Regions from separate parts of the Clostridium thermarum genome, predicted to be linked through region 1. Evidence: riboswitches for the same ligand, from Rfam matches in the RefSeq annotation. Region 1 holds a riboswitch; each other region holds the start of a gene.
What was found. A riboswitch is a leader RNA that binds a small molecule or an ion and turns the genes downstream of it on or off. The one in region 1 is predicted to bind S-adenosylmethionine.
Positions count from the first base shown of each region.

Region 2: another riboswitch for S-adenosylmethionine. It lies ahead of FHY60_RS10380 (methionine ABC transporter ATP-binding protein); the one in region 1 lies ahead of FHY60_RS07015 (trans-sulfuration enzyme family protein).
Region 3: another riboswitch for S-adenosylmethionine. It lies ahead of metA (homoserine O-acetyltransferase MetA); the one in region 1 lies ahead of FHY60_RS07015 (trans-sulfuration enzyme family protein).

Region 1 covers NZ_CP040924.1:1,558,138-1,563,044, reverse strand. The annotation lists gene FHY60_RS07015 (trans-sulfuration enzyme family protein) at 87-1,265, opposite strand; SAM riboswitch class I at 1,352-1,458, opposite strand; gene FHY60_RS07010 (rhodanese-like domain-containing protein) at 1,594-1,944, shown strand; gene FHY60_RS07005 (TMEM165/GDT1 family protein) at 2,002-3,153, opposite strand; gene gltX (glutamate--tRNA ligase) at 3,753-4,907, opposite strand, start outside.
Region 2 covers NZ_CP040924.1:2,284,791-2,299,049, reverse strand. The annotation lists gene sufU (Fe-S cluster assembly sulfur transfer protein SufU) at 1-180, shown strand, start outside; gene FHY60_RS10405 (2-oxoacid:acceptor oxidoreductase subunit alpha) at 601-2,280, shown strand; gene FHY60_RS10400 (2-oxoacid:ferredoxin oxidoreductase subunit beta) at 2,281-3,144, shown strand; gene FHY60_RS10395 (hypothetical protein) at 3,326-3,655, shown strand; gene FHY60_RS10390 (MetQ/NlpA family ABC transporter substrate-binding protein) at 3,735-4,589, opposite strand; gene FHY60_RS10385 (methionine ABC transporter permease) at 4,619-5,281, opposite strand; gene FHY60_RS10380 (methionine ABC transporter ATP-binding protein) at 5,317-6,273, opposite strand; SAM riboswitch class I at 6,348-6,445, opposite strand; gene FHY60_RS10375 (IS30 family transposase) at 6,717-8,012, shown strand; gene gdhA (NADP-specific glutamate dehydrogenase) at 8,501-9,844, shown strand; gene FHY60_RS10365 (TldD/PmbA family protein) at 9,964-11,343, shown strand; gene FHY60_RS10360 (TldD/PmbA family protein) at 11,345-12,700, shown strand; gene FHY60_RS10355 (cell wall hydrolase) at 12,787-13,230, shown strand; gene FHY60_RS17915 (hypothetical protein) at 13,259-13,807, shown strand; gene FHY60_RS10345 (metallophosphoesterase family protein) at 13,959-14,259, shown strand, end outside.
Region 3 covers NZ_CP040924.1:891,838-906,096, reverse strand. The annotation lists gene FHY60_RS03890 (alpha-amylase family glycosyl hydrolase) at 41-1,633, opposite strand; gene FHY60_RS03885 (sugar ABC transporter permease) at 1,658-2,557, opposite strand; gene FHY60_RS03880 (carbohydrate ABC transporter permease) at 2,554-3,927, opposite strand; gene FHY60_RS03875 (extracellular solute-binding protein) at 4,066-5,313, opposite strand; gene FHY60_RS03870 (peptidylprolyl isomerase) at 6,130-7,191, opposite strand; gene thiI (tRNA uracil 4-sulfurtransferase ThiI) at 7,438-8,583, opposite strand; gene FHY60_RS03860 (cysteine desulfurase family protein) at 8,585-9,718, opposite strand; gene larE (ATP-dependent sacrificial sulfur transferase LarE) at 9,770-10,594, opposite strand; gene cysK (cysteine synthase A) at 10,790-11,725, opposite strand; gene FHY60_RS03845 (hypothetical protein) at 11,985-12,524, opposite strand; SAM riboswitch class I at 12,815-12,911, shown strand; gene metA (homoserine O-acetyltransferase MetA) at 13,095-14,000, shown strand; gene FHY60_RS03835 (histidine kinase dimerization/phospho-acceptor domain-containing protein) at 14,008-14,259, opposite strand, start outside.

The DNA.
Region 1 (4,907 bases):
TTCCTACTATTATAATTTGTTTACTATGTTATGTTTATAAATATACCACCCTTTGCATACAATGTCAAATATTTTTTGTTTTTATCTTATATTTTTTGCAGAGTACGCTCAAACTCAGATATTAGATCTCCTATATTTTCAAGGCCTACGGAAATTCTAAGTAACCCCTTTGATATTCCTGCCCTCTCCAATTCTTCTTCACTGAAGGCCCTGTGGGAGGTTTTAGCGGGATAAGAAATGGCCGTACTAACTCCCGCAAGACTTGGAACCAATTTAATAGTTTCAAGTTCCCTAATCAGGCCATAGGCTCCCTTTTCTCCATCTACTAAATCAATGCTCAACATTCCTCCATAATAGTCCCCACGGAATATTTTCTTTGCAGTAATGTGATGGGGTGAACTTTTAAGGCCTGGATAATAAACAGTCTTAACTTTTGGATGGTTTTCTAAATACTTCGCTAACTTTAATGCATTATTTGAATGTTGTATCACTCTGAGCTCCAAGGTTCTCAAGCTTCTTACCAAGAGCCAGCCGTCAAAGGGGCTCATGGTAGGTCCGTATAATACTCCTGTAGAGCTTATCTGTCGCATGGTTTCCTTGTCAGAAACTACTATGCCCGCTGTGATATCACTATGTCCGCATAGATACTTTGTGGCACTGTAGACAACTATATCTGCTCCCAGTTTTAAAGGTTGGCATATCACAGCGGTTGCGAAGGTATTATCTACAATCACCTTTGCATTATGGTCATGGGCAATTTGAGCAATTTTAGGAATATCCAAGACCTCCATCAGTGGATTGGATATAGTCTCGATGTATACAAGCTTTGTGTTTGTTTTAAAATACTGTTCCAACCTATCCTGTAGAGGGTCCACAAAGGTAACCTCTATATTAAACCTTTTTAACTCAGTCTTAAAAAACTGATGGCTGCCGCCGTATAATACGTTGGCAGCAATAATGTGGTCCCCGGCCCTTACTTGAGACAGAATGGACATAGTTATGGCAGCCATTCCGGAAGAGTAAGCCTGAGCATCCTCTCCGCCATCAATATTGTACATTATTTCCTTTAGAGCATCGTAGACCGGATTGTTCATCCTTGTGTACACGTAGCCTTCCTCTTCCCCAGCATAAACCTTATCCAAGGTTTCTACATCATCAAAGGAGAACACAGAGGTTAGCGTTATGGGTAAAGTTTTACTGCGTGATACTGAAGGAGGATTTCTATCTCCCAAGTGAACCAGCTCTGTCATTAAACTCTTTTCCATGTTGACCCCCTACTCTTTTTTTCTGTTTTTTCATAATAAATAAAAAGCCTCTTCAAAAGAAGAGGTTCCATTTGCAACAAGGTCTCTTCTTATCTTTCAAGTACTAACTTGCAGGAATTAGCACCATGCATCCGTTACCATGCTGGTTGCTGAGACTTCATTGGGCCAGTCCCTCTGTCTCTCTGGATAAGAATGTTATATTCAGATATTACTAAACATGATACCAGTATAGCAGAGGCTTGTCAATCATTATCTACAGATTAATATTATTATTTTCACCTTACATCTACAGCAACATATGATGTATTATAACATCCTACTAGAAACATTGAAAAAATATGAGGTGAAAACGATGAGTTACTGCAAAATGCCCTACAAAAACATTTCCCCCTCCAGAGCCCGGAAGCTTTTGAAACACGATCCAAATATTCTCCTGATCGACGTCAGATCACCGAAAGAGTATATGGAAGCACATATTCCTGGAAGTGTCAACATCCCAATAGAATTTTTGGAATGGGAAATCTGTAATTTACAATTGTCTCCTTTCATACCAATAATGGTGTATTGTAAGACCGGACTCCGTGCCACTTCTGCAGCATGGTTACTGATTAGCCTAGGTTTTATAACCGTATATAACCTAGGCGGAATTGACCGCTGGCCCTATAGACTTGAGGGATGAAAGCAGAGGGACGTTTTGCTTGCCATCTTTTAGCCAAACAAAACGTCCCCTTACTGCTTAAGAGATTTTATACGCAGTATCTTCCTTCTTTATAGTTTTAATCCTTCTCAAGAGCTTTACTGATATTAAATGATTTATATTTTCTACCTTTGCTATATATTGTTTTAGAGTCTGAAATTCTCCAACAACTTCCTTTAACAAGAGCCTTTCAAATATTTGCCGTATGGTATGTACGTTTTGCAGCTCCTTACTGTGGTTCATATTGTTAAGAATAAAGTTTACAGTCACTGCCAGACTTTCTATAAGCTCTTCCTGACTATAATTCTTTTTCAAGGAATTTTCAAAGGCCATAATCCCTTCTTCAGGGAGGCTTACACTGTCTTCGATTATACTTTTAAGTACTTCTTTTGTATATCCAATTAAACAATTTTTTCCCTGGCATCTTATACAATAGTTTTCTCCAAGGCATATGTTTTCTATTCTTTCATTAATTTGATTATAATACTGATATAATTCCTCTGAAACCTGCTTAAAGGTAGATAGCTTGCCCTTTTTTCTTTCTTCTATAGTGGGCTTTAAAATCAAGAATACACAAAGTGCCAGTACAATAAAGAAGATTATTATATTTACTGGAGTCAGGTATTCCTTTGGTAAGGTGGCAAACAATTTTGTAATACCAAAAAACATAAATATGGCTGCAGAAGCAATCTTAATAGTAAATTCGGGTATTCTGTTACCGAGCTTACTTCCTACCAAAATACCTAAGGACCCTGTAATAACCATTCCTGTTACTGTACCCATTAGAATAAACAATGGATATTGAGCATCAGCAGACAGAGTAATTGCTGTGAGCTGGGTCTTATCCCCTAACTCTCCTATGAAAAAGGCTATGGCAACGGTAAGTACCGGTCCAAAACTGCTTTTAGCTTCTTCTTCATCTTCTTCCTCTTCTGCTCTCAGTGTCCATAGAGCAAATCCAATAAAGGAAATACCCGCAACAATTTGTATAATGTTAATGGGTATTAACTTTGACATATAAGCTCCAAGTGCTACGGCAACACCATGATTTAGTAAAGATCCGATAAAAATACCAACTAACACCTTTCTGACCTTATACCTGGTGGCAAAGGCCATAGCTAAAATTTGTGTCTTGTCCCCCATCTCTGCCATGAAAATTAGGAACATTGCCTTAATAAATTCCTGTATCATTTTCTAACCCCCATAATAATAATAAAATAAAAAAGGCGAGGCCTTTAGACTAATATACCCACAAGGCAGATATACTAATCTAAAAGTCTCGCTTCTTTAGTTCTAACTCTAAAGCAAATAGGACCAGGATTGCTCCATTATGTTGACCCTATTTATGGCACAAAGCCACAGCTACTCCCTTTTAAGATATTATTCCTATACAAATATATCATAATTTATCTCTATAGGCAAGACTGGACACTTCAACTTTTCTAAAAGTTTTATGTCCAAGCCTTACCTCGCTTGAACTTTTGTAATAACTATGCTATTTATAACCTTCTGTTAGAAAGCGACTTTTCTTCTAAGCATCTTAATTCCTCAATGATGCTCTTAAACTCTTCCTTATCTTTGACAGAATCAAAAACCGCCTGTTGTAACAACTTAAAGAGATTTTCATATAAATACTAGGCCTAAGTGAAGAGTTTTCCATGACAAATTCCCCCCCTTTCATAGATAACACAAACTAAAGGGCACTTTGGTCACAAAATATATAAAAATTTAAAAGGACTATTCAACATTTTGTTTTTATAAAATGTTGAATAGTCCCTTGTCAACCAATATTAAAACTTAGCAAACCTATCTCTTACCTTTTCTTCTCCCATTACATGCATTATGGTATAAAGGTCTGGAGTATTTGCCCTGTGGGTTAAGGCAGCCCTGACCACTGCAGCCACATCTGCAATCATACCCTTGAAGTTTTCTGGGTTAGCCTTGAATTCCTTCCTATTAGCAGTATAGCCTAGCTGCTCACCAACAGCCTTTAACTCTTCGAACCAAGTGTCCTTATCGGCATCAAAGTTGTAAGCCTCAGCATAGGCAGCTATTATTCGTTTTGCTTCTTCCATATCAACGTTCTTTGGAAGCTCTATTTGATCTACTGTTTCTTTATAGAATAGTTCATCAAAGAAGTAGAAGATCTTCTCTCTAACATCCATCCACTTTGCATAGTCTTTTCTTGGTTTTGGACCTTCCCTATCTATGTTGAAAATTTCTTTAGCCATGGATTCATTAGCAGTTACCAATTCATACATTTGTGGATCGAATTCCTTTGCCCACTCTGTATATTTCTCATATACCTCTGTGGCTTTCATTCTGGAGATTACATCTTTTGAAACGTCACTTAGCTTTACCAGGTCAAATAAGGCACCACTTTTACTCATCTTATCTAAGGCAATTTCAAAATCATAGCTGTCTGCAAAAGGATTTTCTGCCCTCCAGGTTTCAAAACCTGAATTAATTATATTTAACAGATATTCTATTACGGACTGTACTGGATATCCAACCTCCCTGTAATAGGAAACGGCAGCCTCGGGGTCTTTTCTTTTTGAAAGCTTTCTCTTTGATCCCTCATCCTGTTTCATAATGGTTGGAGTATGAGCGTATTTTGGCGGCTCAAAGCCAAGCACTTCAAATAGTTGAAGGTGTATAGGTGCAGATGACAGCCATTCTTCTCCCCTGATCACATGGGTTGTTTTCATTAAGTAATCGTCGACTACATGAGCAAAATGATAGGTTGGTAGTCCATCACCCTTTATCAATACGATATCCTGATTGTTTTCCGGGAACACAACCTCTCCCTTTATCAGGTCCTGTAATACTACCTTGTTATCAGAATTGCCCGGTGACTTTAGTCTAAGTATATAGCTTTCTCCTCTTTCAATCTTCTCTATCGCTTCTTCTGTAGAAAGATTTCTGCAGTGAGCATACTCTCCGTA
Region 2 (14,259 bases), 730 kb from region 1:
GTGGAAGAAGCAAAGCGATTAATGAATTTGTTCCTAGGCATGATTAAGCGAGAAATAACGGAGGATGACCTGCTAGATGAGTTAGAAGATGCAGCAGCATTAAAAAATATATCCAATATGCCAGCCAGGGTTAAATGTGCAGTATTATCGTGGCATACTCTAGGGGAGTCTATAAAATAAAGATCTTAAATTAAAGCTGTGGAGTTCTATTAGTGGACTGCCACAGTTTTTTTTAGTTTTTGCTTTAAAGAACTGTACTAATTTGGCATAAAACAAAGTGATTGTTTGGATGTATACTATAACAGATCTCTGTAAAAGAAATTACACACCTGTGAAATTCAAGCCTTTTCAAAAAAACAGTGCATGAATAATCGGTATAACAGCTATTGAAAAACTGAGATAATGGAAGATTGAGTGTGATAAATTAATTTGAACACAATTGAATCACGCTATTTATTGATAATGATTATTGATTAAAAATTAATATGAGATTATAATTTAATTAAGTTAAGAGTGAGAAATATCAGTATAGATTATCAAAAATAAAAAGAATTAACATCTATGCTGTGCGAAAAAAGAACATCAATGGAGGTGTAACAGGTGGATTTTAATATACTAATAGGTGGCCAGGCAGGTCAGGGAATGGACACTATAAGTGACTTCGTAGAAAAAGTATTAAAGATGAATGGTTACTACGTATTCTCAAACAAGGACTATATGTCAAGAGTAAGAGGAGGAAACAATTTTACACAGGTGAGATTTGGTGATGAACCTATCTTTTCTCACAAGGAAGAGCTAGACTTTATTGTAGCTTTGGATAAGAACACTGCTGAATATCATGTAGAGAGATTGAAGCAGAATGGAAACATTCTTATAGACGAAAGCATAAATTTCCAAGAAGATAGGGTTATAAGTTTACCGCTGATTAACTTATGTAAAGATCTTGGACTAAACAGAGCCTTTGGAATGATGGCGGCCGGTGTTACTTTAAAATATTTTGGTATTAATATCGAAGGCTTTGATGGTTTTATTTCCAAAAAATTCAATGAAGACGTAAGAAGAATAAACATTGAGGCAGTTTGGAAGGGCTATGGTTTAGTGGAAGCTAAAAAGCAGGCACCAAAGGTTGAAGCAGGAAATACACTTTTGCTGAACGGAAATACTTCAATAGCTTTAGGAGCTTTAGCTGCTGGCTTGGATTTCTATTCTGCTTATCCTATGACTCCAGCTACCAGTGTTATGACCTACCTCGCTAAAAAGCAAGTAGAAGCAGGCATTGTAGTTGAACAGGTTGAGGATGAAATTGCTGCAATCAATATGGCAATCGGCGCTTCCTATGCAGGAGCCAGAGCCATGACCGGATCCTCTGGCGGAGGTGTCTCTCTGATGGTTGAAACCTTTGGTTTAGCAGGTATCACAGAAACACCCCTGGTAATCGTGGATTCCCAAAGACCAGGTCCCGCTACAGGGCTTCCAACAAGAACAGAACAGAGCGATCTGAGTTTCTTACTGACTGCTTCCCACGGTGAATTCCCAAGAATGGTAATGTCTGTTAGAAATGCTGAAGACGCCTTCTATCAGACCTTTAGAGCTCTAAATATTGCAGACAAATATCAGACATTAGTATTGATTTTGACAGACCAATACTTGGCAGATTCTAAGGTTACAGTGCCAAGGTTTAACTTAGATGGCTTAAAGATAGAAGAATATATCTCCGGAAAAGAAGTGTTGTCAGAGGGAGAAGAATATAGAAGATATAAATTGACCGAGAACGGTATATCTCCAAGATTAATACCTGGTAAGGCAGAGGGTCAGGTAGTCTTGGTTGATAGTGATGAGCATACAGAAGAGTCTCATATCACTGAGTCAGCACACGTAAGAATTGCTCAAATGGAAAAGAGAATGAAAAAGTTAGAATTGATGAAAGAAGATGTACAAGAGCCAGAATACTTTGGTGTAGAAGCTCCGGAAGTGCTTTTGGTAGGCTGGGGATCGACCTATGGAGCTCTTAGGGAAGCAATAGCATTGCTGAATAAGGAAGGCATAAAGATTGGAGCCCTTTCCTTTGGAGATATATATCCGCTGCCAACAAAGCTATTAAGTAAGTATGCTGCTTCAGCAAAGGTAATAGTGAATGTTGAACAGAACTATACAGGTCAATTAGGCAAGCTAATTACTCAGGAAACCGGAATTTTGATGAGTAAGAGCATATTGAAGTATGACGGCAGACAGATAAATGCTGAGGATATTGTAGCAAGAGTAAAGAGTGAGGTGATGTAGATGTTGGATTTGAAATTATATAATAGCAAGGATGAAATTGCATGGTGCCCTGGTTGTGGTAATTTTGCTATATTGGATGCCATAAAAAGAGCGGCAGCTGAACTGGAGATAAGACCGGAGGATTTAATGATAGTATCCGGTATAGGCCAGGCCGCTAAAACACCTCATTATATTCGGGCTAACGGCTTTAATGGCCTTCATGGAAGAGCACTGCCACCGGCTCAAGGTATAAAGATGGTTAATAAAAATCTTAAAGTTATAGTAACCAGCGGTGATGGAGATGCCTATGGTGAAGGTGGAAATCACTTTATCCATACAATAAGAAGAAATATGGATATTACACAGATAGTTCATGACAATCAAATTTACGGTTTAACAAAAGGTCAAGGTTCACCTACAACTGCTTTTGGACAAAAGACCTCTATGCAGTTTGAAGGAGTTATGCAGCAGCCGCTAAACCCTCTTGCTTTAGCTATAGCTGCAGGAGCAACCTTTGTAGCCAGAACCTTTACAGGAGACAGAGAACAGCTTGTAGAACTGTTAAAAGAGGCAATAAATCACAGAGGCTATGCTATAATTGATATACTTCAGCCCTGTGTAACTTTTAATAAGGTAAACACTTTCAAGTGGTATAAGGAGAGAATTTATAAGCTGGATGAAAGCTATGATGCATCAGATAAGGCAAGGGCTTTTGAAAAAGCACTTCAGTTCGGTGATGACGGAATACCTACAGGGGTATTGTATAGAGAACTAGGAAAGCCGGTATTTGAAGATCTGCATCCAGTATTAGCAAAGGGGCAACTTCTTGCAGATAGAAAATGGGAAGTTAAAAACGTAGATATGTTCCTTAATGAGTTTGTATAATAATTAAAAAGTAAAATATAAAAGCAATTATAAAAAAGATCCGAAATTACTTTCGGGTCTTTTTTATTAAAATGAAGGAAAAAGCTTAGAAAATTTCATATTGTTGATTTAATTATGTTTTTTTCAGCATATATTTTAACATAAGAGTCTGCTGCAATAATTAATTTGGGGAGAGAAGTCTATGAACATTACCAAAATTCTGATACTTGCGATGATCAGTGAGGCAGTTTGGGAAACCTTTAAGATGACCTGGCAGAATGGTAAGTTATCTGCTGACAGAATTGGTGCAATGGTTATTGGGATTCTAATAGCCATATCTACGGGAATAGATATTATGGAGCTTGTAGAAATACCGATATTTATACCCTATTTAGGTACAATTTTAACCGGCCTATTAATCAGCAGAGGAGCAAACTTCATACACGACCTCCTGTCCAGTGCAGGCAATATGAGCAAAAACACAAAGTTTATAAAGAATAACACCACCACTGATGAATCTGATAAAAATTAGCATGCCTTAAGATCCTGTGTTGAAAAAAATACCCAACACAGGATCTCTTCCTTAATTGTTAATTATCCATTATTAATTATTAGAAGGAGGGAACAATTGCTCCTTCATACTTTTCTTCAATAAACTTCTTAACTTCTTCTGAAGTTAGTGCCTTTGAAAGAGCCTGTATATAAGGTTTATCTTCATTACCTTTCTTTACAGCAAGTACGTTAGCATAAGGTGATTCCTTATCTTCGATAACTATAGAATCTGTTGTTGGATTTAAGCCGTTTTCCATAGCGAAGTTTGAGTTAATTATAGAAGCGTCTACATCTGCTAGGGTTGTTGGAAGCATTGGAGCCTCTAATTCTTCTATCTTTATGTTCTTTGGGTTTTCAATTATATCAAGCTTTGTAACCAGCTCGCCATCCTTAAGCTTTATTATGCCATTCTTCTCTAAGAGCCTTAATGCTCTTGCTCCGTTTGTACTGTCGTTTGGTATGGATATTGTAGCACCATCCTTAAGCTCATCAAGGCTCTTAATCTTCTTTGAATAAAGTCCCATAGGTTCCAGGTGAACTTTAACAGTATAGGTCAAGTCTGTTCCTTTCTCTGCATTTGTTGCTTCAAGATAAGGTACATGCTGGAAGAAGTTGGCGTCAAGGCTGCCTTCATTTAATTCTGTATTAGGCAGTACATAGTCAGTAAATTCTTTTATTGTAAGTGTATAACCTTCTTTTTCAAGAATAGGCTTTACAATTTCAAGAATTTCCTTATGAGGTACCGGTGTGGCTCCTACGATTATTTCCTTTTTATCATCAGATTTACCGGTTTCTGTGCCAGAAGTTACTTCATTCTTATTTGTAGTATCTCCTGCGGTTGTATTTTTCTTTGTGCATCCCCCAAATGAAAGCAAAAGAACTGCTGCTGTTACAAGTGATAAAATCTTTTTCATAAAAATAGCCTCCTTTAAATTAATGAACTTTATTTTTTTAATATTTTATATAAAAAGTTGCCCAAAGTCTGGAAAACTTGAACAATTATTATCAGTATTATTACCGTATATATTGTCAGGTCATATTTAAAACGGTAATAACCATATGTTATGGCAACATTACCAAGTCCGCCGCCTCCAACAGCACCGGCCATGGCGGAATAACCTATAACACTTATAACTGTCAGGGTTATACCCAGCACTAATGATGGAATAGCTTCCTTCAACATAACTTTAAAAATTATTTGTGAAGTAGTCGCTCCAAATGATTTGGCTGCTTCAATTATTCCATAATCCACTTCTTTCAAAGCAGATTCCATGACTCTTGCAGCAAAAGGAGCAGCACCTATGGTAAGGGGAACAATAGCTGCATCAGTACCTATAGCAGTTCCAACTATGAGTCTGGTTAAAGGCACCATAAAAACCATTAGTATAATGAAGGGAAAGGATCTTAGGGTGTTAATAATAACATCTAAGGTTTTGAATATAAATTTATTAGGTTTTAAACCTTTCTCATCGGTTAATACTAAAATAATAGCAGGTATAGCTCCGAGAATTACTGCAAAAAGCGTTGAGAGCAACACCATTTTTAAGGTTTCAATAAGGGCAGGATACAAAATTTGAACAAAAGTATCTAAAAAAGCACTTAGCATATTTTCTAATTTTAAAAGTAAACTATTCAGATGCATTACAGAACCTCCATTCCTATGCCTTTATCTTTCAGATATTGCACTATCTTGTCCTTGTGAGCCTCTTCCACATTTATTACAAGGCTGCCTAAGACATCATCTCTGAATTTTTCTAGCTTGCCCCATACTATTGAAAAGTCAATATCAAGTTCTCTGGCCATAGAAGTTATAATACTGTTTTCGCTTGACTCCTTAGAGAAGAACAGCTTTATGTTGATACCCTTGCTTGGAAGCAGCTCTTCTTCACCCAGGAGTCTCTCCAGTTCTTCCGTTGGTTTGAGGAACAGTTCTTCTACATCACCATAGCCTTTGATTTCACCATCCTCCATCAGAACAACCTTGTTACAGATTTCTTTAATTACTTCCATTTGGTGAGTGACAATTACTATTGTTATGTTTAACTTATTATTTATCTCTCTAAGCAGCTGTAATATAGATTTAGTTGTCTTTGGATCCAGAGCAGAAGTAGCTTCATCACAAAGCAGAATTTTGGGGTTAAGAGCCAAGGCTCTTGCAATTCCAACTCTTTGCTTCTGTCCACCACTGAGTTTTGTTATGCTCCAAGTTTTTTTATCTTCCAGACCAACCAGAGTCAATAATTCATCTACTTTCTGCTGGATAGTATTTTTGTTGTAGCCCCAAAGCTCCATGGGTAAGGCTATGTTCTGGAAAACATTTTTGCTGGTCATAAGGTTAAAATTCTGAAATATCATGCCCAGGTCTTTTCTTAGGTTTCTCAGTTCATTGCTTGTCAGATTTTTCACCTCTTTACCATCAATAGCTATACTTCCCTCTGTGTAACTTTCAAGACCATTAAGACATCTTAGCAGAGTAGATTTTCCGGCACCGCTGTGTCCAACTATACCAAAGATATCTCCTTTTTCTATTGAAAAGCTGACATCCTTCAAAACTTCTTTATTTGAAAAACGCTTATAGAGATTCTTTATTTCAATCATGGTGATCCTCCTAGATAGTATTCAACTATATAAATTAATAACCCGAGGATAACCCCGGGTTAGATACCGAACTATCCTTATCTGTCAGCTTTCGCTGCAGGAATTGGCACCGTGTAAATCTACCGGTTGCCGGGCTTCATAGGGCCTGTCCCTCTGCCTCTCTTGATAAGAGTTATTGAGTTTTCAGTTTTAATGATATTGATTATATATCCTATATGTTTTATAGTCAATATGTTTTTAAAATATTTTTTATTTTTTTGGTGAAAAATATAATATACTTTAATTGCAAAAGTAAATTCCACCTCTCTAGGTGGTAAGAGTGGATTTTAATTCTACAAATATGAAAGAGTATAGAGAGTGGAATTTAGTAATACAAAATATTATTATATTGATATATGCGTCATTACAGTAATCCTTGCTTGGTAAGGAAGGAGTTTTTCATTATGGCTAAATTCAAACACTTTACGTTAGAGGAAAGAGTCTCTATTGAAATAATGCTTAAAGCCTCCCTTTCTTTCAAAGCAATAGCCCGAGAGCTTGATCGAGATTGTACAACCATTTCCAAAGAGGTTAAAAATCATATCATGTACAAGCGAACAGGTTCTTACGGTAGACCTTTTAACAACTGTATTCATCGTTTAACTTGCAACCATACATATCTATGTGAGAAATCACATTGTAGAATTCGACGCTGTCGCTTTTGTTCAGATTGTTCAAAATTCTGTTCTGATTACAAAGCATATACTTGTCACTTACTCTCTAAGCCACCTTATGTGTGCAATGGATGTGCTAGCCTTACAAAATGTACTCTGGAGAAAGCAATCTATAATGCTTCCTATGCCCATGATGAATATGTACTTCGTCGTTCTGAGTCACGAAGCGGCATAACTATTTCTGAGGACGAGATTAAACGTCTTGATAAAATCATAACCCCACTCATTCAAAGAGGTCAATCTATACACCATATCTGCGTTAATAACAGAGACCTTATCATGCATAGTGAAAAATCAATCTACAACTATATTGATTACAATCTTTTCTCCACAAAAAATATTGACCTTCCAAGAAAAGTTGTTTATCGTCCAAGAAAAAAGCTTAAAAATCATTTTAAAGTGGATAAGTCCTACAGAATTGGACGCACATATCAGGATTTTCTTGAATTCATGAAGGAAAATCCTGATACTCCAGTAGTTGAAATGGATTCTGTTGAAGGTACTAAAGGTGGTAAGGTGTTGCTCACTATCCATTTCGTTGATTCTCAGTTTATGCTTGCTTTTATTAGGGATGCAAACACTTCACGTTCCGTCATAGATATTTTCGAAAATCTTTATTTGGAACTGGGGCCTGACACTTTTCTAAAACTATTTCCTGTCATTCTAACTGACAACGGCAGTGAGTTTACAAATCCAAAGGCTATCGAGTTTGATAGGCAGGGAAACCGCATAACACGCATCTTCTACTGCGACCCTTCAGCGCCATATCAGAAAGGTGCTGCAGAAAACAACCATGAATTGATCCGGAGAATTGTTCCTAAAGGCCAGAGCTTCAACTCATTTCAACAGAAGGATATCTCATTGATGATGAGTCACATTAATTCTTATTCAAGAAAAAAGCTGAATGACCAGTCTCCATACTCGGTATTCAGCTTCCTTTACGGCGCTAAAACGCTCGCAAAGTTGGATTCAGAACTCATCAAACCAAATGAGATTATCATGAATCCGAGTTTATTAAAATATTAACCTACTCAAGCAGGGATTACCGCTGGCGCTTAAGTTAAAACTTTTTCAATGGGTGGAATTTACCTTTGCAAAAAAAACGGAAAATATTCACCCTTTGTTTGCTATACCCAAAATCAGCTGAAATCTGCTTGAGCTACTTAAATTATACCTCATTTTTGTCTAAAATAAGCAAAAAATTACTCTTATAACCAAAAATCTTATCTAGTATCGATTTTACGGTGGAAGTTAATTCTACAAAGTGGAAGTTAACTTTTCAATTCACCAAAATATAATATAGAAATTTAAGTATTGATAATAATATATGAGTTTCATGGTTAAAAATTACATTAATGATAAATATTTAATAATGATTTGATTTTTATGTGAATTTTTCAACAAATTTTCAAAAAAACATTGTAACTATAAATATCTTAGGTATATAATTGTAAATATGATAATATAATTCACATGATAAATTGTGAAAATAACTAGTATTTGGGGGAATTAAAATGAGCGCAAGGGGCTATGTAGAACAAGTATTAGCTGACCTAAAGAAAAACAATCCCGGTGAAAGTGAATTTCACCAAGCAGCTACAGAGATTTTAGAGTCTTTGGTACCTGTATTTGAAAGGCACCCGGAATACATGGAAGCCGGATTGTTAGAAAGAATTACTGAACCGGAAAGAATTATCATGTTTAGGGTTCCATGGGTAGATGACAATGGTAAGGTTCAGGTTAACAAAGGCTACAGGGTTCAGTTTAACAGTGCAATTGGACCTTATAAGGGAGGATTAAGATTTCATCCTTCAGTAAATTTAAGTATTATTAAATTTTTGGGCTTTGAGCAAATATTTAAGAATTCCTTAACTGGACTTCCTATCGGAGGGGGAAAGGGCGGTTCCAACTTCGATCCAAAGGGAAAATCTGATGGGGAAATTATGCGTTTCTGTCAAAGTTTTATGACAGAACTTTATAGGCATATAGGTCAAGATACCGATGTTCCTGCCGGAGATATCGGTGTAGGTGCAAGAGAAATAGGCTATATGTATGGACAATATAAGAGAATCAGAAATCAATATGAAGGAGTGCTGACTGGTAAAGGCTTAACTTATGGTGGTAGCCTAGTAAGAACAGAAGCAACCGGTTATGGTTTAGTATATTATACAGAAGAAATGCTAAAGAGCAAGGGCTTAAGCTTTGAAGGGCAGACAGTGGTAGTATCCGGTTCAGGTAATGTTGCTATATACGCTATCCAAAAGGCAACTGAACTTGGTGCGAAGGTTGTAGCTTGCAGTGACTCTAATGGCTATGTATATGATAAAAATGGAATTAACCTTGAAACAGTAAAAAGACTTAAAGAGGTTGAGAGAAAGAGAATAAAGGAGTATGTAGTGGAACATCCAGGTACTGAATACCATGAAGGCTGCAGCGGAATCTGGACTATTCCCTGCGATATTGCTCTTCCTTGTGCAACTCAAAATGAATTAGATGAAAAGAGTGCACAGATATTGATTAGAAATGGCGTTAAGGCAGTTGCGGAAGGTGCTAACATGCCCACAACTCTGGAAGGCACAAAGTTATTCCAAGAAAATGGAGTTCTCTTTGGACCAGCTAAAGCTAGTAACGCAGGCGGGGTTGCATGCTCAGCTCTTGAGATGTCACAAAACAGCTTGAGAATGTCATGGACATTCGAAGAGGTTGACAGCAAGTTAAAGACCATAATGAAAAATATCTATGCAACAAGTGTAAAGGCTGCTGAAGAATATGGCTTTGAAGGAAACCTTGTAGCAGGTGCAAATATTGCTGGTTTCTTAAAGGTTGCAGAAGCAATGATGGCTCAAGGTATAGTTTAACCAAAGTTTTAAAAGGCGGGATTATCTCGCCTTTTTGTGTTTTGTGGAAGTTATTGATATAATAAAATTGTGCAAACTATTATATAATAGTAATTATTATTTGAATAAGGGGGAAATATATGTTATCAAAAGATATAGTAAAAGAGGTATTAGGCAGGGCTCTAAGCAGTGGTGGTGACTTTGCTGAAGTTTTTGCTGAAGATAAGATATCCAATAATTTAAATTTAATGGATGGAAAAATGGAGAAAATTGTTTCCGGAAGAGATTTTGGAGTAGGCATAAGAATATTCAAAGGACTTAGAAGTATTTATGTGTATTGTAATGACAGCTCCAGAGCGGCTCTGTTAGAAAATGCTGCTAAGGCGGCCCAGGCCCTAGGAGACTTGAAAGAGGGCATGGATGTTAATCTCACTGAGAGAATAAATACTAATATCCATCCAATACTATTTGTACCTTCCAGCGTTGCAAATAATAGAAAGATAGAGGTTATGAAGAGGGCTTATCTATCAGCTAAGGACTACAGCAGCGAAATTTCCCAGGTTATAGTAACCTACATTGATTCCGATCAAAAGATACTCATAGCTAATTCAGAAGGGTTATACACAGAAGACAGAAGGGTCAGAACCAGACTCAGCATAAGATCTATAGCTTCAAACGGAATTGAAAACCAAACCGGTTCTGAGGCACCCGGAAGAGCACAGGGCTTCGAAATATTCCAAAGTATAGATCCGGAATACTTTGGTAGGGAAGCTAGCAAATCAGCTGTTACCATGCTCCATGCAAGAAACTGTCCTGCAGGAAGAATGACAGTAGCTATCGAAAATGGCTTTGGAGGAGTAATATTCCATGAAGCTTGTGGACATGCACTTGAAGCCACTTCAGTAGCTAAGGGGAACTCAGTATTTGCAGGAAAGTTAGGCCAGAAGATAGCTTCAGATAAGGTTACAGCCATAGATGACGGCACACTTCCAGGACAATGGGGTTCTGCTAATATTGACGATGAGGGCAGCTTTACAAGGAGAAATGTGCTCATTGAAAACGGAATTTTAAAAGGCTATATGATTGATAAGTTAAATGGAAGAAGAATGGGTATGCAACCAACGGGCAGCAGCAGAAGAGAGTCCTATAGATATGCACCCACCTCAAGAATGACCAATACTTATATAGCACCTGGACAAGACAATGACGAAGACATCATAGCTTCAATAAGTGAAGGCTTATATGCGAAAAAAATGGGTGGCGGTTCCGTTAATACTGTTACCGGTGAATTCAATTTTGCCGTGGCTGAAGGCTATCTTGTGAAGAATGGAAAAATCCAAGAGCCGGTTAGAGGGGCAAGCCTTATTGGTATGGGAGCTGACATATTGATGAAGATCGATATGGTAGGTAAAAAGCTTGCTCAGGGCCAAGGAATGTGTGGATCCTCCAGTGGCAGCATTCCGGCAAACGTTGGACAGCCGTTAATAAGAGTTTCAGAAATTACTGTAGGGGGAAGGTAAGATGGACATTAGAGAATTTAAGGAAAAGTTATTTGCAAAGGCAGAAGAAAGCGGTCTTAAGGAATATGAAATATTCTACAGTAAAAACGAAAACTTTAACATTAATGTATACAATAACGAATTGGATAAGTACAGTGTAAGTGAAATCATGGGGGTTGGTTTCCGAGCTTCTGTAGCCGATAAGATGGGCTATGCCTACACTACAAAGTTAGATGAAGAGAGTATTGATTTTCTAATTAAAAGCGTGCTTTATAATGCTGCCAATATAGAAAATGAAGAAAAAGAGTTCATATATAACAAAGTAGATAATTACAAAGAAGTTAAAAGCTTTAGTGAAGGCCTAATGAGAAGTACTTCTTTAGAGAAAATAGACCTTGCCTTGAAGCTTGAAGAGGCTGCCAAGGCTGCCAGTGAAAAAGTGACCAATATAGGTTACTGCGGTCTTGGCTGCTATACAGAGGAAAGGGGCATATACAATTCCTACGGGGTAAATGCCACCCATAAAAGTAATTTCATTTATGCAGGCATTAATCCGGTGGTTAGTTATGGACAAAAAGTTTACAATGAAATGGCTTATGTAATAGGATATGACATCAAGGATATTAACCCAGAGGTTCTAGCTACAGAAGCAGTGAAAGAAGCTGAAAAACGTATTGGCGGAACTTCTGTAACTTCCGGTAAGTATAAGGTAGTGCTTAGAAATGATGTGGCTGCAGAACTTTTAAACACATTTGCCGGTGCATTCTGTGCAGATAATGCTCAAAAAGGCTTGTCACTCTTCAAGGATAAAGAAGGTACAATTGTAGCATCAGAAAAAGTAACATTAATAGATAATCCACTAATGGAGTATGGCTTGGCATCAACACCTTTTGATGGTGAAGGTGTAGCTACCAGTGAAAAGGCTGTGATAGACAAGGGAAGTTTAGTAACTTTACTTCATAATTTGAAAACTGCAGAGGTTGCTAAAGTAAAAACTACAGGTAATGCATCAAGACCCTCATATGCTTCAGCCATATCTGTGGCACCAACTAATTTTTACTTTAAACCCGGTGACTATAGCTTTGAGGAACTTTTAGATAAGTTAGGAGAGGGGCTTCTTATAACAGACTTGGCAGGAACCCATGCAGGGGCAAACCCAATCACTGGAGATTTTTCCCTCGCAGCGAAAGGATTCAGCGTTTCAGGGGGGAAAATAGTGAAGCCTGTGGAGCAGATTACTGTGGCAGGAAACTTTTATCAGCTATTAAAAGACGTAGAAGAAGTGGGTAAGGATCTTAAGTTCATATTGCCTTCCGGTTCAAGCTACTATGGAAGTGCATCCATTTTAATAAGTAAGCTTTCCGTTGCTGGTAAGTAAGATTTTGAGGTTAGTTCTACAAAACTGTAACATTTTTCCTGAAAGTGAATATCCTATTAATGTACACTGAATAAGGAGTGAAATGAGTGGCTTATTCAAATAGAGAGTTGTTCGCCAGAATTATCAGGTGTGAAGCAGGTGGCGAAGGTGAAAATGGTATGAAGGCCGTAGCTACGTGCATTATGAATAGAGTTCGTGTATCCTATGGTGAATACCATAGAATTGGGCAAGGGGATATTAGAAAGATAATCTATCAAAAGGGTCAATTTGACTGCATGAGGTCAGTTCTGGGAGGAGTACCTAATCCACAGACCATATGGGCCAATCCTCCGGAACAGATTCATTATAATATTGCCGACTGGGCTTTGGCCGGAAATCGACTATTTAATGTTGGTGCATCCCTTTGGTATTTTAATCCCTTTAGGCCTAATTGTCCATACACTTTTCCCTATAATGGATCAGGAAGATTCCAAGTAAGGGTAGTTCAGCACTGCTTCTACAACCCAACAGAACTATATGCACAAACTTAGTATTTAATCAATTTTTAGGAGGATATTCATGTACGAAGACTTTTGTGAAGAATGTCAGTATAGGCAAGGCCCAGTAATGGAACCTGCAGATTTTAGGGCTTGCGGTGGATATATGCCGATGCAAGGGGTTATGCCTATGCAGGGTACTATGGGTATGACACCCATGCAAAACCCTATGATGCAGACACAAGCCAACATAAACCAACAGAACATACCAATGATGCAAGCACCTGGTCAAGGAACTATGATGACACCTCAAGGATTGGCAGTAGAAATGCCTGCGCAGACACAAATGCAACAACAGTTCCAAGGGCCATCCATAGTTCCTGGAGCAACTTTTCCGGAAGCTCCCGGGGCACCGGTGTATCTAGATACTAATTACATGCAAGGGCACTTAAGAACTTTGATAGGAAGATATGTAAAAGTGGAATTTCTGATAGGTGTTAACTCTTTTATTGATAGAGAGGGTGTATTGCTAGACGTAGGTATAAGCTATATAGTTCTGAGAGAGGCTCAAACTGATGACAATTTGATGTGCGATATTTATTCAATAAAGTTTGTTAGAGTTTACTACTAAAAGACTAAAAATAGATTTTTTATCAGTAATAAGATACAAAGATTAGATTCTTTGTGTCTTATTTTTTTTGTGATATAATTGTCTTATATACCGAGGATTAGATTTTTATAAACAAAGCTAGATAGAAAAGGTGGGATGAGGTTTGAAAATAATGTTTGTGGCAGATACGGAATCAACTTATATATGGGATTATTTTCAGCCTGAAAAGTTTAAAGATGTGGACCTGATAATATCTTGCGGAGATGTAAAAGCTGAGTACCTATCTTTTCTAGTTACCATGATAAAAGCCCCCTTGTTTTACATACCGGGAAATCATGACGACAAGTACCTTAAGAATCCTCCGGAAGGCTGTGAATGTATAGATGGCCGCATGGTTGTTTTTAAGGGAATACGAATTTTAGGACTTGGTGGCAGCCAGCGCTATAATCTGGGACACTTTCAATATACTGAGA
Region 3 (14,259 bases), 660 kb from region 1:
AAAAGCACCTCCTGCAGGAGATGCTTTTTTCTAAAAGGTGTTACTTTAAAATGGCCGTTGATCTTGCCGGCATTGTTAAATTTCCATTCTTTAATATAATCTTTTTATCATCTGTTGTTAAGCTTTCCTTAAGCTTTAACTTTGAATATTCTTCACTTGAAAGCTTTAGTTCAACCTGATCTACTGACAGGTTGTGAACAATATATACCTTTGATCCTTCGTATTCTAAACTATAAGCACACAGTGCATCATTTCCAAGATCTATAGAAGTCAATACTCCTCTTTGAATTTCAGGATTTTCATTTTTTATTCTTATGGCTTTTTTATAAAATTGCAGAAGTGAATTTTCATCTTTTTCCTGTTCCATGACTCCGGCCTCTATAGTGCCTTTATAGTCAGCATTTGGCGGAGCATAGGTAATTCCCGTCTTGTCAGCAGCAGACCACAATAAAGGCAGTCTTTTGTTTTCATCTTTTCCGGATCCAAGGGTTCCTATCTCTTCGCCGTAGTAAATAAAGGAATTTCCAGGCATCATTAGGTACAGAGCCGCAGCCATTTTTTCAGAAGCTAAATCCCCACCTAAGAATCCTGCACTTCTTCCCATATCATGATTAGATATAAACGGAGCATCCATGGCCTTTGGATTAGTCTCTTTTATTTTCTTCTGATATTCTTCCAAGGTCTTGCTAAGTTGTGCTCCATTTTTACTTCGCACAGCAGCTACTATTTTACCAGTGGTATCAGCCAGAGGGAAATTGAAAAAGCTATCCACTCCGCTCTTATAGTATTCAGCTATGGAATTCGCATCAGACCATGCTTCTCCAACTATATAAATATCACTGTCATAGCTTTTCATTTTGTCATTGAAGAACTTTAAAAACTCTACATTTTTAGAAATGTTACCTGTATAGAAAGAAGTAACGGCATCAAGCCTATAACCTGCTACACCTTTGTCTATCCAAAACTTGCCTATATCTTCGATTTCTTTTCTTACCTCTGGATTATCAAGGTTTAAATCCGGCATCTGATCCCAGAAAACTCCTTCATAATACCAGCCGGTGGGCATACCCACAGAGTGATATCCAGATTTCTTTTCCTGACTGAAATTATAATAGTTAACATATTTATTATGTTCTCTGCAAAGTTCAGCATGAACACAAACATCCTGTCCGCAGGGTTCTATGGCTAAGCTTTTCACCGCTGATAAAAACCAAGGATGCTTTGCTGAAGTATGATTCAGAACCAGATCAATAATAATTTTTATGCCTCTTTCCTTAGACTTTGCAATTAACTGTTCAAAGTCTTCCATAGTGCCGTATTGAGGATCTATGGAATAATAATCTGTCACATCATACTTATGATAGGTTGGTGACGGCATAATGGGCATAAGCCATATTCCGTCTATACCCAGGTCATTTTTTGTTTTAAAATCATTGTCCTTTAAATAGTCCAGCTTTTCTACAATCCCTTTAAGGTCCCCTATTCCGTCACCATCAGAATCGTAGAAGGAACGTACAAATATTTCATAATAGTTTCTGTAATTATCCTCTATGATGTTGACCTTTTCCTGGTTACCGCACCCTGCCATAAAGGACATCATAAAAATTATAAATACCAATAAGCCCTTTTTCATTACCTATATTTCCTCCAATATAACTTAGCCCTTTACAGAACCTCCAGTAACACCTTCAACATAGTTCTTCTGCATTATGATAAATAAGATGGTAATTGGTATTGCAATTAATACCGCACCTGCACAGAACTGGGTGAAATAATTGTATATATTTTCTCTGGTGGTCATCTGATATAGTCCGACAGCGATGGTGTAATTATTGTAATTGTCCTTCATTATTACACTGGCAAATATAAAATCCATCCAAGGCGCCAGGAAGGAAGTTAATACAGTATAGGTTATGATTGGCCTTGAAAGCGGTAAGGTTATCTTCCAGAATATTTGGCTCCTGGTAGCCCCGTCAATGGTAGCTGCCTCATCTAAGGCCCTGGGAATAGTATCAAAGAAGCCCTTTGAAATATAGTATCCCAGTCCAGCTCCACCGGAATAAACTAAAACCAGTGCAGTAAGTGATTGTTCAAGCCCTATAGCCTTTATAATATGGTATATAACGATCATAGACATAAATCCAGGGAACATTCCAAGGACCAAAGCAACGTTCATCAAGGGTTTTCTCAACTTAAATCTAAGTCTGCTTAGTGCATAGCTCACTCCCAGAGTATACAGAGTGGATAATATGCAGCTGAAGATTGCAACGACCAAGGTGTTTCTGAACCATCTAGGATAGTTGAACAATTGAGTATTAGTAAACAGTTTAATATAATTATCAAAAGTATATTCCTTTGGTAAAATATAAGGTGTATAAGCTCCCGGTTCTTTTCTCAAGGAGGCTATTACAAGCCAAACCAAGGGGATAATCCAAATTATAGCTAGCACTGTTAGAAGGAAATATATCAATCCATTTGCAATAGCAGTTCTTGTTTTAAAGCTGTTTAGCCCGGACTTTTTTCCCTTATTACTATATAAATTTTCTCTATTAATCATTGAAAAGTGTCCTCCTTTTGAACAGATGCAGACCTGTTGTAGGTTATCAGTGACAGTGTAGCACTAATTACAAATACAATAATTCCTATAGTAGAAGCTAAGGAATAATTTTGCTCGTTTACTGTAAGTTTATAGAGCCATGTTACAAGCAAATCTGTTTCTCCGGCTTGGAAATACTTCAAAGTCATAGGTCCTCCGCCCGTTAATAGGAATATAACATTGAAGTTATTGATATTTCCAATAAACTGTGTAATTAAATACGGTGTAGTTACAAAAAGCATATATGGAAGAGTAATCTTTCTGAAAATAGTTACAGGACCAGCTCCATCAATTTTTGCACTTTCATACAATTCTTCAGGGATATTCATTAGAATTCCAGAAGTTATAAGCATGGTATATGGAATACCTATCCACATATTTACTATAATTACAGTAAGCTTAGCATTTGTTCCATCTGTTAAGAATTTTATTGGTTCTTTTATCCATCCTAGATTTTGCAAGAGTACATTTACCGGTCCCAACTCTTGAAGCATTCTTGACATAAGCAGTAAGGTTACAAACTGAGGAACAGCTATAGTCAAAACGAATATTGTTCTCCAGAAGCCTTTAAACTTTATGCCTTTCTTATTTATCATAATGGCTAATATCATGCCAAGTATATAGTTACTAAAAGTGGCACAAATAGCCCAGATAATAGTCCATATGAAAAGTTGAGTGAAAGTATGGGATTGAAGCGGATTATTCCAAAATATATTTTTAAAGTTTTCTAATCCAACCCAGGTAAACAATTTTCCCGGTGGCTGGTGAGTTTTATCAAAATTAGTAAACGCAATTAAGATCATAAAAATAATTGGTAATATAACAGTACAAATAACTCCTAAAGCAGGTAAAGTTAAAAGAGTCTTATGAAAATTATTATCGAATAATGATTTCAAGTCCTCTATAAAACTGTTTGGTTTCTTACCAGCTTTTTTTAGTTGTTCATTATAATATGATTCAGATACACTCTTTGCATAAACAATAATCATTGCTATAGAAATAACTATAGTTATTACGCTGAATAGTAGAATCAGCATAGAGTTATCCCCAGGAACATTTTCATAAATTTGCAGTTCTTCATTCCAAATCTGTGTCTGTGCAGCTGTTCCCAAGGTTCCTATTTTACTTAAATAATCCAAACCATAAGTGGCCATATATGTCAAGTAGGTTAATTGCAAGGCTAAGTACAGCAATCCCTTTACTATTTGTCCTCTTAAAACACAACCAAGCCCCATGACAATGCAGCTTAACTTTGAAACAATATTACCTTTTGTCAAGGCGTGAATAAGATTCTTAAATATACTATCTTTGGGCACCTTAATATTTTCCATAATACCTCCATTACTATCAAATGAATTTTCGGAGGCCATTCGCTCCGTTATTTTTTGTGATATTTTAAAACCTGCATAGGCTAGTATAGAAAAACAGCCAGAAATACTTCCAGCCGTTTTTCTACAGTATTAATAAAATTATTGTTGAATTTGTTGTACCATTGCATCTAATTGTTCTTTAATTGATTTTGAATAATCCTTAGCTTCCATAGCAGTTCCGAAAGCTTCTGCTGGTGCCCAATAGCTGCCAGATACATCTTTTTGAGATGTTGCATATTTGCTTTGTTCTGATAATGCAGCCAATGGAAGATTTGCTTTAACTTCTGCACTTTCAGCAACTTTCTTGTTTGAAGGTCCCATAGCTCTTTCTTTGAATCTTAAAGCTTGGTTTTCTTCATTTGTCAGCCACTCAGCTAAATCCATTGCATCTACAGGGGACTTTGTCTGGCTGTTAACACCAACTAGCTTATAACCAGCAAAGCTACCCATTTGTACTTGTTTTCCATCAACAGTGAAGGTTGGAAGTTTTGCTGCACCAAAATTATCGCCTAACTTTGATTTAATAGCCTCTGCATTCCAAGTACCTGAAACACCGGCTGCTATAGTTTCACCGAACCCACCAGTTAATACAGCGTCATCGCCAGTTAAGAAAGCCTTATGAGCAGTAAATGCCTTTATAGCTTCTCCGACTTTAACTCCAGTTTCGTTGTTCCAATCAATAACCTGCTTTCCGTCTTTCATTGTTAATGTTCCACCAGCACCAAGGAAGAAGGAAGCAATGTACCATCCGTTAGATACATCCATAAATACTTTCTTTCCAGCCTTATCAGCAGCTGCAAGTATACCGTCTAATGTTTTAACATCTTCATCACTTACAACACTCTTATCATAATACATAAAGTAACCATTATCAGCTGTCATTGGATAAGCATATAATTTATCGCCAGCTGTTGCAGCTTCTATTGAACCTTCGCTGTTAGCAGCAATTATAGCATCTTTATTTCTAGTAACTTCATATAATCCACCGGCATTAACAAGATCATAAAGCTGGTCGTTAGCAAAGCTGAAAACATCGGCAGCAGCAGCTGGATCTTCTAAGTATCTGGTCTTAGCGTCTGCTTCACTTACTACACCTAGTTCAATGGTGTATTCCTTGTCTGGATGAGCAGCCTTAAAGGATTCAATCATCTTGCCCAATAGAGCTTGGTCTTCCTGTGAACCCCAAACCTTTAATGAAACTTTTTGTTTTTCAGTTGCAGGCGCCTTGGTTTCATCTCCTCCAGTTTTTGCTGGTTCCTCTGTTTTTGCCTTACAGCCAACAAATAAGGAACCTACCACTATTGCAGACAGAACCAAGGACATAACCTTTCTAGACTTTTTTAACATGAAAATCCCTCCATTTTAAATATACTATTTTAAAATCCTGCTTATGCATAAGATTCTAGTAACGAATTGACCCTGTATAACTCTCTTTCTTCAACAACATTACACTTTTCCGGAGCTTTTTATACTGCTAAGTTTTTTGCTCCTTCACCTCTTATCCCTTTCTTCATTACGTCTTAACAATTTGTGCAAACGTTAGCACTAACTTTATAATACCATACCATTTTAAATTATTCAATATCTACTTTCAGATAATTTGAAATAAATTCAGAATTTTTTCTTGTTTTATTGTTAGTTTATATTCAAATCATTGAAAAATCGAAGTAATTTTTGTAATAATACACAATAACCTGTTTTCAATAAGATCTTGCTAATTTCTCTCCAGACCGCTATATTACTGCATTTGAGGGGAAAATCCAATAATTTTATATTAATATTATATATAATTGAGAAAAACTTATTCTAAAAACATGTTTTATTCAATTAATATCTTTAATAAAAGAAATTTTAAAGCATAATTCACGGCCATTATTTGTCATCAAAAATATATAATAACAAATTCCTAAAGCAGTAAACGTTTAATGTTTCACGGTGTTCTGCAACCGATTTCCTTAATCATAGGATCATATATTTCATTTTACTGATTTTAACATGGGGTGATTCCTTTGTGGTAAGGTGTTCTTTCCTGAAATCGTCAACTAACTTCGTCGGTGTAAAAAAAGAGGTGTAAAAGATAGCAGCGACTAAATAAATATGACATATTAACAATCTGCATAAAAATACGCCCGGAATTTCCGGGCGTATTTTTATAGCGTTTTTTTACTTTTGCTCTGTTGTTTCTTGTGTTTCCTCAGGAGTATACACCTTTATACTGTCATATACCGCTTGATTTTTTACTATTTCATTCTTTGGATCCTTTACCCATTGTTCTATAAGATCACTAAACTTCTTTTCTATAAGCTTGCTGTTTATCAGAGATTTAACAGCATCCAGGCCTGTTTTCTCCAGTTTAATTACATGATAGCCGTATTCGGTTTTAACCAGTCCAACATCTCCAACCTTTGCACTAAAGGACCAATCTTCAAACTCCTGTACCATCTGTCCCTTACCAAAGGTATATTCTCCTCCCTTATCCTTTGAACCTGGATCCTCTGTATATTGTTTTGCAAGTTCTCCAATATCTTCCCCAGCTTTGACACGTGCTAATATATCTTCTGCCTTCTTCTTAGCCTCATCCTGTTTCTCCTGAGATAATGGTTTTCTTGTGGTCTGGTCTACTGTCATAAATAGAACATGCTTAACTGTTACCTGGTCTCCATACTCTTCTTTATTCTCTTCATAATACTGCTTTATTTCTTCATCAGTAAACTTAGTTTTCTCAATGTCACCCTTGTAATAATTCTGGATTATATTGAAATCGTTGCTCATAGCTTTTACCTGGTCTACAGACAGACCATATTTTTTCTCAAAGGCAATTAGTCCTTCTTGTCCTTGTCCTAAAGATGCTACAAGCTCATCCAATTCAGCATTTGTATTCTTTACTTCTTCTTCATCTGCCTTATAGCCCGCAGACTTAGCAGCTTCTAACAACAGCTTGAATTCTCTTGCACTCTCTAATGCCAGCTCCTTAGCATACTCCTGGGCCGGTTTATCTCCGAGAGTTCCCTCCCAAAGTTCCTTTCTGCCAGCTTCATCTTGTATATAAGTCATTTGTTCAATCTTATTCTTTGTATCCATTAGAAAGTAAGTATATTCTTTCTCAGTTATCTTATATTTATCAACTGTGGCTACATAATTTTCTTCCGTTTTCTTCGCTCCACATCCGGTGAGCATAGCTGTCAGCATCAAGCCTGCTACTAGTACTGTCAGGTTTTTTTTCATGTTTTTTTCTCCTTTCGATTTCACACCATTAAGACCCCTAAACAAGGTAACATATCCTGTACTAGCTGCTCCCCTGCTTGCATGGTATAGGTTTTCATTCTGCCATATGACGTCTTTAAATTTTTTGATACCAGTCTCTATTATTCCATATATAGCGATAAAATTCAATGTTTTTATTTTGTTGTGGTTAGTGCCTGTGGAAGAAAATTGCCAGATAAAAAAACTAAGACTATGGCCTTAGTTTTTTTATAAGTTGTAAACTTCCATATTGTCAATAGCGTCTTGGACTAGCTTTTCGATGTCCAATACACTTTCTGAGTTTCTTATGAGGTCAACTCTTGGTCTAGTCTTTGGATGTTTTGGTACAAATATTGTACAGCAATCTTCGTAGGGCAGGATTGAGGTTTCATAGGTTCCAATCTGCCTTGAAATCTCCATTATATCTGTCTTATCAGTAGCTATTAAAGGTCTGAACACCGGTCTGTCAGCAACGTCGTTACTTACCATAAGGCCTTCCATAGTCTGACTGGCTACCTGTCCGATACTTTCGCCGGTGGTTACGGAATTAATGTTATATTTCTCGGCCACTGCACAGGCAAGTCTCATCATAAATCTTCTCATTATAATAGTCAGTTCGTTTTCCGGACATTTATCTATTATGGCCATTTGGATATCAGTGAAGGGAGCAACGTAGAGAGTGATATGTCCGGTATAACCCTTTAATATTCTTGCTAAGTCCTTTACCTTTTCCTTAGCTCTTTCACTGGTGTAAGGATGGCTATGGAAGTATATGCAGCTTAGTTCTACACCTCTTCGTGCCATCATGTAGCCTGCCACCGGTGAATCTATGCCCCCAGATAGCATGAGCATGGTACTGCCGTCCATGCCATAGGGCAGGCCTCCTACAGCCTTTATTCTTTTTGAATATACATAGGCACGTTCTCTGACTTCAACATTTAATACTCTTTGTGGTTTATGTACATCTACCTTTAATCCCTTCACATTTCTTAGTACTATTGCTCCTACTTCACGGCTAAGTTCCATGGAGTTCAGCGGAAAGGCTTTATTTGCTCTGTTGCTTTCAACTTTGAAAGTAGCATTCCCAAAGTCTTCTGCTTCCTTTATTGCCTGAGCACCTATAGCCTCCATAGTTGGCTCAACTTCCGTAACAATACATACCTCTTCCACACCAAATACTCTTCTAACCTTCTCCACAACTTCATCTAGATTTTCACTGTAGATGAACCATCTTCCCTGGTCAGATATGAATTCATATTGACTGCCCTTGAGCACTGCTGCTATATTGCTTTTAAGCTTTCTTTCAAAGCTGCTTCTGTTTAGTCCTTTTAAAAATATTTCTGATGAATACTTAATCAGTAATAGTTTTCTCATCCTAATTTCTCCTTAAAAACTTTAAACTTTTTTCCAATACCTCAATGGTATAATCTACTTCTTCTTTTGAGTTGAACTCACTAAAGCTAAACCTTATGGTTCCCTTTAGCTCCTCAGTTTTAAGTCCGATAGCCTTCAATACGTGGCTATCTCCATGCCCCTTTGAGGAGCAGGCAGACCCGGTAGAAACATACACGCCTTTTTCCTCCAATAGATGAAGCAGAACTTCCCCTCTTATACCTGGGAAGCTAACACTTAAAATATATGGAGAAAAGTGCTCTGTATTGGGACTATTTATCCTTATCCCTTTTATATTTCCAAGTCTCTCTATAAAATATTCTTTCAATCCCATTACTTTGTTGTAGTTGTCATAAAGGTTAGTATGAACCTTCTCTGCCGCCTCTACAAAACCTGCAATCCCCGGAAGATTTTCTGTACCTGAACGGAAGTTCCTTTCCTGGCCTCCTCCACTAATAAGTGCCTTTGGGGATAATCCTTTCTTAATGTATGAAAATCCTACCCCTCTTGGCCCGTGTATTTTATGTCCACTGACAGAAAGCAGATCAATTTGAGCCTTTTTCACATCTATTTTGAGCTTTCCATAACCTTGTACGGCATCAACATGAAATTTAACCCTGGGACTATTTTCTTTTATCAATTTACCTATGGCCTCAAGATCCTGGACTACACCAATTTCATTGTTTACATGCATTATAGTTATAAGCCTTGTATCGTTATTCAAGCTATTTTTAAGTTCCTCAAGAGATATTCTTCCGTCACTGTCCACACCTAAATATGTTACCTTTATACCTGACCCTTCTAAATCTTTTAATGTATTCAGCACACTGGGATGCTCAATTACAGAGGTTATTACATGGGCACCGGGAGCTGTAAAGCCCTTTATTAGAAAGTTATTGCTTTCACTGCCGCCGGAAGTAAAAATTATTTCCTCCGGACTGCAGTTCAGTGTCTTTGCAGCCCTTTCTCTTGCATCCTTTAGTTTTTTCTCTGCCTTCAGCCCGATACCATGAGCAGAAGAAGGATTTCCAAAATTGTTTCTCATAGTATCCGCCACAGCTTCGATTACTTCCTCATAGGGCTTGGTGGTAGCACCATTGTCAAAATACACAAGCATATAACCACTTCCTTATAATGTGATGAATATTGAATAATTATTAATTCTTAGTTATTTATTATTGTCCAATTGCAGAACCTCATTCATACTTCCCGTTCTATAGCCCTGCATATCCATTGTTACATATTTGAAGCCTATGTCCTTAAGCCTCTTTACTATCTTATCCATAAGCTCCAAATCGAAAAGTTTCAGCATTTCCTCCGGGCTTACCTCTATTCTTGCTATTTCTTCATGATGTCTTACTCTTAGCTGTCTAAAGCCCAAATCTATCAGATACTGTTCAGCATCTTCTACCATTTTGAGTTTCTCTCTTGTTATCTCATGTCCATAGGGGAATCTTGAAGCAAGACATGCAAAGGAAGGTTTATTCCAACTAGGTACCCCCATTATCTTTGACAACTGACGAATATCTTTTTTTGTGAACATGGCCTCTTTCAAGGGGCTTCTTACACCCATTTCCTTTGCGGCCTTCATACCAGGTCTGTAGTCACCTAAGTCGTCATAGTTACTTCCGTCCAAAAGTACATTTATACTATGCTTTTCTGCAATATTTTTAACTTGAGTCATCAATTCTTTTTTACAATAATAGCATCTATCTTTTGGATTCTTTGAAAAACCTTCTATATCTAACTCTTCAGAATAGATAACAATATGTTTTACTCCTAATTTTTCTATGTATTGACAAGCCTCATTAAACTCTCTTTCCGGATAGGTCGAGGATCTTGCGGTTATTGCAATAATCTTGTCCCCAAGCACTTCCTTTGCCACTGTGAGTAAAAAAGTACTGTCCACACCTCCTGAATAAGCAAGAGCAGCACTTCCCATATCTCTTAATATACTTTTTAATTGCTCTAATTTTACATCTGATTCACTCAATTCTATTCCCCCATTTATTTAATCCTAAATTATTCATTAAACTACCATAAACTGTCTTACCAAATATCGAGTCTCATCTAACTTATTATATCAAATAATGCAATTCAAACAACAGTCTTGAATCCTTTTCTTGCAAAACAAAATAAAAAGGAATTCTGGCAATGTAGAATTCCTTTGTACCATATATAATATCTGTTAATTATCACCAAATAATACTGTTGATAAGTATCTTTCACCGGTGTCTGGTAATAATACAACTATTCTCTTACCCTTGTTTTCTTCCCTCTTAGCCAATTCAGTTGCTGCATAAAGTGCTGCACCAGAGGATATTCCAACTAATAATCCTTCTGCTTTTGCTACTTCTCTTGAAGTTTCAAAGGCATCTTCATTCTTAACCTTAATAATTTCATCAATAACTTCGGTGTTCAATATATCTGGTACGAACCCTGCACCAATTCCCTGTATCTTATGAGGACCTGGCTTGCCTCCTGATAGTACCGGTGAGTCAAATGGTTCAACTGCTACTATTTTAACATTAGGATTTGCAGCCTTTAATACTTCACCAACACCTGTTACAGTACCGCCGGTACCTACTCCTGCCACAAAAATGTCAACCTTGCCATCGGTATCTCTCAATATTTCCTGTGCAGTTGTATTTCTGTGTATTTCAGGATTTGCTGGGTTAGCAAATTGTTGTGGGATAAAGGCGTTAGGTATTTCTGCTGCTAATTCTTGGGCCTTTTGTATTGCTCCCTTCATACCTTCAGAACCAGGAGTTAAAACCAATTCTGCTCCCAAGGCCTTTAAGAGTTTTCTTCTTTCAATGCTCATTGTTTCTGGCATTGTCAATATTAGTCTATATCCCTTAGCTGCTGATACAAAAGCTAAACCTATTCCAGTATTTCCGCTAGTTGGCTCAATAATTACAGTACCTTCCTTAATAAGTCCCTTTTTCTCTGCAGCGGTAATCATTGCAAAGGCAATTCTATCCTTAACTGAACCGGCAGGGTTAAAATATTCAAGCTTTGCAACGACTTCAGCACCTAGTCCCTTTTTTCTGTTGTAAGATGTTAATTCTAATAGTGGTGTATTGCCTATTAAGTCTGTTAAATTCTTTGCTATCTTTGCCATTTTTATTCCTCCTAAATCATATTATATATAAACATTGTATAATTCCTATTGGTTTACTATGTATTCTATGATACTATTATATGTGTAAAGCAAAAATTTGTCAATAACAATTATCTAAATTTCTTTTATTCTTATATTTCTATTCTTTATAATGATTATTCTTTATGTTTTCTATACTAAAGAATGATTCCTTAACATTATAAAAAAAATGAAAATGCCAAAAATCTTTAGCATTTTCATCCATAACAAAATATTCATCTTACTCTAAAGCTACAGCTGCCTGTAACCTTATATATTCTACAATATTCTGCTTATCCTCTATACTCTTTTTAAAGGAATATGAAAGAGTTCCAGAGGGTTCAAGCTTGTCATTTTTTATTCTATAATAACCTTGGCTTAAGCCTACACATACATAACCGTCCTTGTATCCCTGTCCCTTATAGGTTTCCAGAAACAGCAAAACCTTCTCTCCCTCTTTAACAGCAGGGTCTTGTGCAATATCCATTTGAATAACGTTTACAGATTCACTATCCAGCAATATATTTCCTTTCAATATTTCAAGAACCTTAACTTCTGACACTTTATAATTTATCCTTTTTTCCTTTACACTATCCTTCTTGCCTATTACCTCGCCAACAATTATCATTGGAGATTCCTCAATCAATTGATCTATGTTTTCAGCATTATAAGCTTTACCAGAAATGGCCATAACTCTATTTTGGGACAATTTTATAGAAGCAGTAGCTATGGTGATTATGAGAGATATCACAAGGAATATAATGTAATATCTTCTTGTCATATGTATCACTCCCTACAAATAAATTATCACTTAACAACAATATAAGTAATTATCTGTAGGACAATTTTATCATAAACTTTGCTCATTTTTCAATATTTTCCATGCGACCTAAAGTACCAAACTTTATATGGAAAATAAGCTTATTTGTCAGGAATAAAAGAAAATTGCGTATTAACGCAATTTTTTCAAATATGAAACAGCTCCAACCTCAATAACTGATTATTCATTAAAATAATTGTATTGACAAACAATATATGTTCATGTAATATACATATAAAACCAAATATTTTAGTCTATCAAGAGTGGTGGAGGGACTGGCCCTATGAAACCCGGCAACCTGTATAAGCAAGGTGCTAATTCCAGCAGCAGTTAGCTGAAAGATAGAAGCGCCATGTTTATTGACCTCTTCTATCTGAAGAGGTTTTTTTAATGAAGAAAAACATAACTTGGGGAAAAGTTTTTCTTATAATTTTAAATTTCAAATAAAAAGGGGGCTTTTATAATGAATGATCATATGGCAGTTCTCAACGCCCATAAATACATAATTTAGATCAAGTGGAGGGAAGTTATATGCCAATTAAGATACCAAACAATTTACCTGCTAAAGAATTATTAAACAGTGAGAATATTTTTGTTATGGATGAAGACAGGGCTTATCATCAAGATATCAGACCTTTAAAAATAGCTATATTAAACCTTATGCCTATAAAGGTTACTACAGAAAACCAGTTGCTGAGGCTTTTGGGTAATACACCGCTTCAGGTGGAAATAACCCTGCTTTATCAGGAAAGCTACAAGTCAAAACATACCCCGGAGGAACATCTTATAACCTTTTATAGTACCTTCAACGAGGTAAAGGATAAGAAGTTTGATGGGCTTATTATTACCGGTGCTCCGGTAGAGCAGATGGCCTTTGAGGAAGTAGACTATTGGGAAGAGTTAGCAGCCATTATGGAATGGAGCAAGACGAACATAACCTCTACCTTTCACATTTGCTGGGCAGCTCAAGCCGGTTTATACTATCACTATAATATAGCTAAATATCCTCTCTCGGAAAAGATGTTTGGGGTTTTTCCCCACAGGATCAATTATCGAAATGAAAAGCTGGTCAGGGGCTTTGATGATGTATTCTATGCGCCGCATTCAAGACACACCGAAGTGAGAAAAGAAGACATAGCAAAAATATCTGAACTACTTATATTGACAGAATCAGAAGAGAGCGGTGTTCACATAGTTGCTTCAAAGGATGGAAAGCAGATCTTCGTCATGGGCCATTCCGAATACGATGCCAACTCCTTAAAGTGGGAGTATGACAGAGATATATCCAAGGGCTTGGATATAACAATACCTAAAAACTACTTCCCGGAAGATGATCCAACAAAAGCACCAATTGTAAACTGGCGCGGTCATGCTAATCTGCTGTTTTCAAACTGGCTGAATTACTATGTATATCAAGAAACGCCTTACTTATTATAATTAAATGTCAAGAATGAATGAAGATTTTTCTCAGTGAAGATGAGAAAAATCTTTTATTATAATTAATTATAACTCTCTTTAGCTGCTGAACATCAACCCTTACTATTATATCCTTGTAGTCTGCCCCGTTAAAGCTTATAGTCATCCCTCTCTTCTCCAAATCAAACTGGAGCTCTTCCATGCAATCAATCAAACACTTAACTATATTAATATCATTGAAATTGAATTCCAGCTTACTCAAATCCAGCTTGGAATACAG